Regions from separate parts of the Pseudomonas sp. HOU2 genome, predicted to be linked through region 1. Evidence: riboswitches for the same ligand, from Rfam matches in the RefSeq annotation. Region 1 holds a riboswitch; the other holds the start of a gene.
What was found. Region 1 has a riboswitch for cobalamin ahead of cobW (cobalamin biosynthesis protein CobW). Riboswitches for the same ligand answer to the same signal wherever they lie in the genome.

Region 1 (4,503 bases):
GAGTGGCGAATAGCTCCAGGCGTTCGCGGGTGTCGCCGGCGGTGCGCCAGATTTCGTCACTGACGTTTTGCAGCTCTATCGGGCGCGGGCCGTTCCACGGATCGGCCAATGCACAGTCCAGCGGATCAAACCCCAGCTCAAACGCCTTGGCCAACGCCCGCGGCAAACTCGATTGCGCGCCCTTGCCATCGCCTCGGGGAATGCGCAGCAAGGCCAGTAGCGTGTCGATGCGCAAACGCCCGGTCGGCGATTCGCCGAAAATGTGCAGGCCATCGCGGATCTGCGATTCCTTCAGATCACACAGATAGGTGTCCAGACGCGGCAGCCAGATTGCTGCATCGGCGTCGCTGTCCAGACCGGTGTCGAGTTGCAGTTCGCGATCGATCTGCGTCTCGCGCACCAGTTGCAGAATGTCGCGCTGCAGCTCCCGCGCACGACGCGGATCGAGCAGTTGCGCCTCGTAATATTCGTCGGCCAGCAGTTCCAGATTGCGCAGCGGGCCGTAGGTTTCGGCGCGGGTCAGCGGCGGCATCAGGTGGTCGATGATCACCGCTTGTGTGCGCCGTTTGGCCTGGGCGCCCTCGCCCGGGTCGTTGACGATAAACGGATAGATGTTCGGTAGCGGCCCGAGCAATGCGTCCGGCCAGCAATTCTCCGATAGACCAACGCCCTTGCCCGGCAGCCATTCGAGGTTGCCGTGCTTGCCGACGTGAATCACCGCGTGCGCGCCGTAGGTGTTGCGCAGCCAGAAATAGAACGCCAGATAGCCGTGGGGTGGCACCAGATCCGGGTCGTGATACACCGCGCTCGGATCGACCTGATAACCGCGCGCCGGCTGAATGCCGACGAAGGTCAGGCCAAAACGCAGCCCGGCGATCATCATCCGCCCGTCGCGACACATCGGATCGTTTTGCGGCGCGCCCCAGCGTTCCAGCACTGCCGCGCGATTGGCTTGCGGCAGCGCATTGAACATCGCCAGATAGGCGTCCATCGCCAGACTTTGCTGGCACGGACGCAAGTCGATGCTGTCGAGGTCGTTGCTGACGCCGCCGAGCAATTGCTGGATCAACGCGGTGCCGCTGTCCGGCAACTGCGCCGCCAGCGGAAAGCCTTCGGCCTGCAACGCCCGCAGGATATTCAACGCGGCCGCCGGCGTATCGAGACCGACGCCATTGCCGATGCGACCGTCGCGAGTCGGGTAATTGGCGAGAATCAGCGCGATGCGTTTTTCAGCGTTCGGCAGTTGCGCCAGATCGCTCCAGCGCCGGGCCAGTTCGGCGACAAAATCCATGCGCTCGGGTTGCGCCCGATAGCAGACCACGTCGGACTGACTGCGCTCACTGCGCCAGGCCAGATCCTTGAAGCTGATCGGCCGGCTGATGATGCGCCCGTCGAGTTCCGGCAAGGCGATGTGCATCGCCAGATCCCGTGGCCCCAGACCCTGCTCGCTGTCGCGCCAACCGGGTTCGTTGTCCTGGGCGCAGATCGCTTGAATCACCGGAATATTGCGCCGGAACGGCCGCAGATGCGGCGCTTCCGGGCTGGATTGCGCGAAGCCGGTGGTGTTGAGAATCACCGCCGCCTCGACCTCATCCAGCCAGTCCTCGACCACACTCAGACAGCCGGGTTCTTTCAGGCTGGCGACGGCGATCGGCAACGGATTGAGCCCCGCTGCCTGCAAGCGCTGGCAAAACACGTCAATGAACGCGGTGTTCGCCGCTTGCAAATGCGAGCGATAAAACAACACCGCCGCAACCGGTTGACCGGGCAGCCATTCGGCTTGCCAGTCGCACAGTGCGGCGGTGTTTTTCTGGGGGTGGTAAATCGCCGTACGCGGCAGCGCTTGCGGCTCGCCCCAGACGTAGTCGCGCGCCAACCAGCGGTTGGCCAGGCAATGGAAGAAGTCCAGCGCATTGCCCATGCCGCCCTGACGCAGGAACTGCCAGAGGCGGTCGCGATCTTCGGCGGGCACAGTGCTCAGGTCGCTGAGCTCCGGGTCGGGACGGTCATCGCCCGGCACCAGAATCACCTGCACGCCGCGTTCGGACAACTCCACCAGACGCTCGACGCCATAACGCCAGTAAGCGATGCCGCCGTGCAGCGAAATCAGAATGACCTTGGCGTGACGCAGCACCTCATCGACATACAGATCGACCGAGGCATGATTCTGCACCTGCATCGGGTTGGCCAGACGCAGGCTCGGATAATCCTCGGGCAACTGCTGCGCAGCTTCGGCGAGCAGCGCCAGGCTGGAATCGCCGCTGCACAGGATCACCAGTTCGGCGGGGGTTTGTCCAAGGTCGGCAATGTTGTCATCCGACACGAAACCGCCGGGCTGGGTCCTGAGCAGGTGCATGGCTTAAACGCTGAGCGCGGCGCGCAGTTGCGCTTCGAGGTGCGCGGCGTCGAGTTCCTGACCGATCAGCACCAAACGTGTGACGCGCGCTTCGTCAGCGCCCCACTGGCGGTCGAAGTGCTTGTCGAAACGCGTGCCCACACCCTGAATCAACAGGCGCATCGGCTTGTTCGGAATCGCCGCGAAGCCCTTCACGCGCAGAATGCCGTGCTGGACCACCAGTTGCGTCAGTGCATCGAGCAGCAGGCTTTCGTCGGCTTGCGGCAGTTCGATGGAGATCGAATCAAAGGCGTCGTGATCATGGTCATCGTGATCGTCATCACCGTCGTGGTGGTGATCGTGATGACTGTGGCGGCTGTCGATGTGTTCTTCGGAACCGGCACCGAGACCGATCAGCACGTCCAGTGGCAGGCGACCGTTGCTGGCTTCGATGATTTTTACAGCGGGCGGCAGTTCTTCAGCGACTTCCAGACGTACGCGAGCGAGGTCTTCAGGGCTGGTCTGGTCGGCCTTGTTGAGGATCACCAGATCGGCGCTGGCCAGTTGGTCGGCGAACAGTTCGTGCAGCGGCGATTCGTGATCCAGGTTCGGGTCAAGTTTGCGCTGGGCGTCGACCTGATCCGGGAACGCGGCGAAGGTGCCGGCGGCCACGGCCGGGCTGTCGACCACGGTGATCACCGCGTCAACCGTGCAGGCGCTGCGGATTTCCGGCCACTGGAAGGCTTGTACCAGCGGTTTTGGCAGGGCCAGACCGGACGTCTCGATCAGTATGTGATCGAGGTCACCGCGACGGGCGACCAGTTCGCGCATCACCGGGAAGAACTCTTCCTGAACCGTGCAGCACAGGCAGCCGTTGGCCAGTTCGTAGACGCGACCGGTGGCTTCTTCTTCGGTGCAACCGATGGTGCATTGCTTGAGGATTTCACCGTCGATACCCAGCTCGCCGAATTCGTTGACGATCACCGCGATGCGGCGGCCCTGAGCGTTGTCGAGCATATGACGCAGCAAGGTGGTTTTGCCCGAGCCGAGAAAACCGGTGACGATGGTGACGGGGAGTTTGGCCAGTGTTTTCATCGGATGCCCTTTGGCAAGGTGGCGGGCATACGGGACGAGATCCGCTGCGAGCGTGCGCGCGGAAGAATTCGCCACCGGATCACCCCGCCCGGTTGTAGTGAGAAATCTGTGACGAGGCAGGTCTCCTGGCTGACGGTGTTCAGGTTTTGAGCCTGGCGTTCGTTGCGCCTTCCCGCGGGCTCTGTGGATTGAGCTGGCAGTGGCGTGGCAACGAACTTCACCGTTCACAGTTGCGGGGGCAGCCGCGGCTTTGACCGCGTTCCCTTCTTAGCTTCGGCGTGGGCCGAAGAACCTCGAAGGTGCAAGGCTACGCATCGGGTGGTGACCGGTCAATGGTTGGATTGGGGGCATATCCGTTGCTTCGGGTGCTGCCGCTGGCGGTTTCGCTCTTACAGCGAGTCACCTTTTCCAAACGCCGAAAAGGTAACCCAAAAGGCTTTGCCCCGGCGTACGGCACTTCGCTGAGGCTCAGTGTTCCCTCGCTACGGTGTCCATCCGGGGGCATCGCCTATGGTTTGCTTCGCTGCACCTCCTCTCGATGTATGCGGCTTCGCCGCATGGCGCTGCGCGCCTACCCCCTGATGGACACCTACGCTCGGCCTGCCGAAGGGGCTGAAGATCAAAAGCCACATCAAGAGCCAGAGCCAATGCCAAAGCCAAAGCCAAAGCCAAAGCCAAGGCCAAGGCCAAGGCCAAGGCCAAAGCAGATCAAAAGATCACAGCCTTCGGCAGTTCCTACAGGGGATTGGGTGTATTCGGTTGGAAATTGGTCGGCTGTCAGGCCGCCATCGCTGGCAAGCCAGCTCCCACAAAAATCAACAGCAGATCGCACCCGCTTTTCACCACTCAACACGATGAGCGTTAGCTCGAGTAAAGCTTTTGATCTGAAGGCCCGTCGGCAGGCTGAGTGGAGGGATTTATCCGGGGGTGGGAGCGCAGCGACCGTTTGGCGCAGCCAAACACAGCGAGAGGAGGTGCAGCGAAGCAAACCGTAGGCGCTGCCCCCGGATGAATCCCGGAGCGAAGGAACCCGAGCCTAGGCGAGGGCCGAACGTCAGGGCATAGACCTTTTG
Region 2 (4,503 bases), 850 kb from region 1:
GCCTGCGCCAGCCGCACGCCGCCGCCTGCGCCCGTGGTACGTGCCCCGGTCGTGTTCGGACCTTCCCAAGCTTTTTCGCCGGCTGCTGAAGACGTGCTGTTTCGCGCGCTGGGCCTGGTTGGCACGCCTTATCGCTGGGGCGGCAACACACCGGACTCCGGGTTCGATTGCAGTGGCCTGATCGGTTTCGTCTACCGCGATGCTGCTGGCATTTCCTTGCCGCGCTCGACGCGCGAGATGATCGTGATGCAGGCGCCGAACGTCGGCAAAGAGGGTTTGCAGACCGGCGATCTGATCTTCTTCGCCACCAACGGCGGTTCACAGGTCAGTCATGCGGGGATTTACGTCGGGGAAGGGCGCTTCGTGCATGCGCCGGCCACCGGCGGCACGGTGAAGCTGGACAGCCTGTCAAAGGCTTACTGGCAGAAGGCGTATCTGAGTGCCAAGCGGGTGCTGCAGCCGGAGCATCTGGCGCGTAACCCGTAATTCAAAGAGCTCACAGTCCAATGTAGGAGTGAGCCTGCTCGCGATAGCGGTTGATCAATCAACACTGATGTTGAATGTGACACCGTCATCGCGAGCAGGCTCACTCCTACAGTTGTTTCAGGTCAGGCAAAAGTTACTTGGCGGACGACACCCGCCACACCTTGTTCCCCACATCATCGGCCACCAGCAAACCACCTTGCTGGTCGATCACCACGCCTACCGGGCGACCCAAGGCGTTTTCGTCCTTGTCGAGGAAACCGGTCAGCACATCCACCGGTGCTCCGTTCGGCTTGCCGGCGGCGAACGGGACGAAAATCACTTTATAGCCACTGTGCGGTTTGCGGTTCCATGAGCCGTGCTGGCCAATGAAGGCGCCTTCCTTGAACTGCGCCGGCAGGCTGTTGCCTTCGGCGAAGGTCAAGCCCAATGAAGCGGTATGCGGGCCGACGGCGTAGTCCGGGGCGATAGCCTTGGCCACCAGATCCAGATTCTGCGGCTTCACCCGCACATCCACGTGCTGTCCGTAATAGCTGAATGGCCAGCCGTAGAAGCCGCCGTCCTTGACCGAGGTGATGTAATCCGGCACCAGGTCGCTGCCGATCTCGTCACGCTCGTTGACCGCTGTCCACAACGCGCCACTGGTGGGCTCCCACGCCAGGCCGTTGGGGTTGCGGATGCCCGAGGCGAAGATCCGGTGATTGCCGGTGGCGCGATCGACTTCCCAGATCGCCGCGCGACCTTCTTCTTTATCCAGACCATTCTCGCCAACGTTGCTGTTCGAGCCGACGGTGACGTACAGCCTGCTGCCGTCCTTGCTGGCGACGACGTTTTTCGTCCAGTGGTGGTTCAGCGTGCCGCCCGGCAAGTCGGTGACTTTGATCGGCTGGGTTTTGATCTCGGTCGCGCCGGGTTCGTAGTGGAAGCGCAGCAGGCGATCGGTGTCGGCGACATACAGGTCATTACCGACCAGGGTCATGCCGAACGGCGAGTTGAGGTTTTGCAAGAACACCGTGCGGGTCTCGGCCACGCCGTCGTGGTCGGCATCGCGCAACAGGGTGATGCGATTCGGGCTCGGCACGCCAGCGCCGGCCTTGCCCATGACTTTCTTCATCACCCAGCCACGAATGCCGCTGCTGTCGTCAGGCTTGGGTGGCGCGTTGGTTTCCGCCACCAGCACATCACCGTTGGGCAGCACGTAGAGCCAGCGCGGGTGATCGAGGCCTTCGGCGAATGCGGCCACTTGCGTGCCGGCCGCGGCGGTCGGTTTACCACCCGCAGGCCAGCCGATCGCCGGGGCGATGTTCACCGTCGGGATCAGGGTCTTGTTCGGTTCGGGCAGTTTCGGTGACGGGCCGGTGCCGTCGGAGACTTGCAGGCTGGAGGATTCACCACAGGCGGTGAGCCCTCCGGCGAGGGCGATGACGAGAGCGAGCTGGGACTTGCGCATTACTGATCTTCCCTATGAATGCATTGACCTAATCATAGAGAAGCACAGGCGTGCGATGGTTCAACCGCTCAACCGCGGGCCTCTTTGAACAGCACGGCGATGCCCGGATGATAATTGCCCGCTTCGCTGCGCAATTTGCGGTAGGCGTAGGGGAAATACCAGGCCACTGCGCAGCTATGTTCCTTTTGCAGGTCGTCGACCATGTCCTGCAGTTCTTCGGGGCTGGCGCTGTGCTGGGCCTTTTGCGGGGCGACGAACAGGCAGCCGAGCTTGAGGTCGCTGGCAAAACTGATGCGTTTGGCATCGCTGGTGATGTCCAGCAGGGTCTGGGTCAGGTTGAGATTGTTGACCCGCGGCCAGCGCTGGGTGGCCTGAAGGTAGGCGCGGTCTTCAGGCCCGGCAATGAACAGATCGGCGCGGGCATTGCGCTCGCCGTCCTCGTTCTGCTTTCGGGTCGAGGTATCACAAAGGGTCACCAGCTCGGCCATCCATGCCGCCGCAGAGAGCAAGCCGAGATTGGCTTTCTCGTCATGCCAGTAAGGGGTGTCGTTGTCGCCGCGAATGGCGTTGTAGCGGTCGATACAGTCAAACCAGCGTTCGAGCATCGGGCGCAGGAATTCCAGGCGCGGGTTGCTGATGATCATGCCTTGCATCGTCATCATCCTTATTGTTGTGATGGGCTTTTTCGAGAAAAGCATGGCTCTTTGATATCATTTGTATCAGTGTGGCACAAGAATGGCGCCAGATAATTGATCGACGGCAGTTATTCGCCCGACGGCCCCCTCTTTAATTGACGCTCCACCCCCAACCCTCTAACCTTCGCGGCTTGTTTCAGGTGCTCTGTGACGCGTGTCGACAGAGTGAAACAGGGAAGCCGGTGAGGGTTGTCTTCAGGTGAAGAACGATCACGATCCCGGCGCTGCCCCCGCAACGGTAAATGAGTGAAAACTGCGCATTGAGCCACTGTGTCGACCGACGCGGGAAGGCGCGCAGTCTGGCGATTCGCCGCTCATGAGCCCGGAGACCGGCCTGATCCATCCAGCGGCATCACGGTGGGCGATGCCAGGCTTTTTGCCGTCTATTCTTGTGCCTGCCCGCCGTTATCCAGCCTCAACGGAGAGCTCCCCTCATGACCGATTCCCCCGAGCGCGACGAACGCCACCTGGCGCGTATGCAGCGTAAAAAAGCCGTGATCGACGAACGCATCGCCAATTCGCCTGACGAGTGCGGCCTGGTGCTGGTGTTGACCGGCAATGGCAAAGGCAAAAGCAGCTCGGCGTTCGGCATGCTTGCCCGCGCCATGGGCCATGGCATGCAGTGCGGCGTGGTGCAGTTCATCAAGGGCCGCAACAGCACTGGCGAGGAGCTGTTCTTCCGCCGCTTCCCTGAACAAGTGCGTTTTCACGTGATGGGCGAGGGCTTCACCTGGGAAACCCAGGATCGCCAGCGTGACATCGCCGCCGCCGAAGCCGCGTGGGCCGTGTCCCGCGAGCTGCTGCGTGATCCGTCGATCGGCCTGGTGGTGCTGGATGAGCTGAACATCGCGCTCAAGCACGGCTACCTCGATCTGGATCAGGTGCTCAGCGATCTGCAGGCACGTCCGCCGATGCAACACGTGATCGTCACCGGTCGCGCGGCCAAGCCGGAAATGATCGAAATGGGCGATACCGTCACCGAAATGGGCATGCTCAAACACGCCTTCCAGGCCGGCATCAAAGCGCAGAAAGGCGTCGAACTTTGAATCAACCACGTCACTGCCCGGCGGTACTGATCGCCGCGCCGGCCTCCGGTCAGGGCAAGACCACCGTCACCGCCGCACTCGCGCGCTTGCATCGCAATCAGGGGCGCAAGGTGCGCGTGTTCAAGTGCGGCCCGGACTTCCTCGACCCGATGATTCTCGAGCGCGCCAGCGGTGCGCCGGTGTATCAACTGGACATGTGGATGGTCGGCGAGCAAGAAAGCCGCCGCCTGTTGTGGGAAGCCGCCGCCGAAGCCGATCTGATCCTGATCGAAGGTGTGATGGGCCTGTTCGACGGCACGCCGTCCAGCGCTGATCTGGCGCGGCATTTCGGTGTGCCGGTGCTCGGCGTGATCGACGGCACCGCCATGGCCCAGACCTTTGGCGCCCTGGCTTTGGGGCTGGCGCGTTATCAGCCGGACCTGCCGTTTGCCGGCGTGCTGGCCAACCGCGTCGGCACCTTGCGTCATGCGCAATTGCTCGAAGGCAGCCTCACCGAAGGCTTGCGCTGGTACGGCGCGCTGTCCCGGGAAACCGGGATCGAGTTGCCGAGCCGGCACCTAGGTCTGGTGCAGGCCAGCGAACTGAATGACCTCGACCTGCGTCTCGATGCCGCCGCCGAAGCCTTGGCCAGCAGTTGCGAGGTAGCGCTGCCACCTGCCGTGGAATTCGCCGCGCCTGAAATGATTCCTGCCGAACCGCTGCTCGACGGTGTGCGCATTGCCGTCGCTCGCGACGAAGCCTTTGCCTTCACCTACGGCGCCAGCCTCGACCTGCTGCGGGCGATGGGCGCCGAGTTGAGCTTCTTCTCGCCGATCCGCGATACGCAGTT

Region 2: linked by a shared signal. The riboswitch ahead of cobO (cob(I)yrinic acid a,c-diamide adenosyltransferase) and the one ahead of cobW (cobalamin biosynthesis protein CobW) in region 1 are both predicted to bind cobalamin.

What each region holds. Positions count from the first base shown of each region.
Region 1 is NZ_CP160398.1:6,011,698-6,016,200, reverse strand. Features, by position in the region: gene cobN (cobaltochelatase subunit CobN) at 1-2,356, opposite strand, end outside; gene cobW (cobalamin biosynthesis protein CobW) at 2,360-3,430, opposite strand; cobalamin riboswitch at 3,528-3,741, opposite strand.
Region 2 is NZ_CP160398.1:5,165,666-5,170,168, forward strand. Features, by position in the region: gene ABV589_RS23425 (C40 family peptidase) at 1-486, shown strand, start outside; gene ABV589_RS23430 (sorbosone dehydrogenase family protein) at 620-1,933, opposite strand; gene ABV589_RS23435 (hypothetical protein) at 2,002-2,586, opposite strand; cobalamin riboswitch at 2,750-2,981, shown strand; gene cobO (cob(I)yrinic acid a,c-diamide adenosyltransferase) at 3,063-3,674, shown strand; gene ABV589_RS23445 (cobyrinate a,c-diamide synthase) at 3,671-4,503, shown strand, end outside.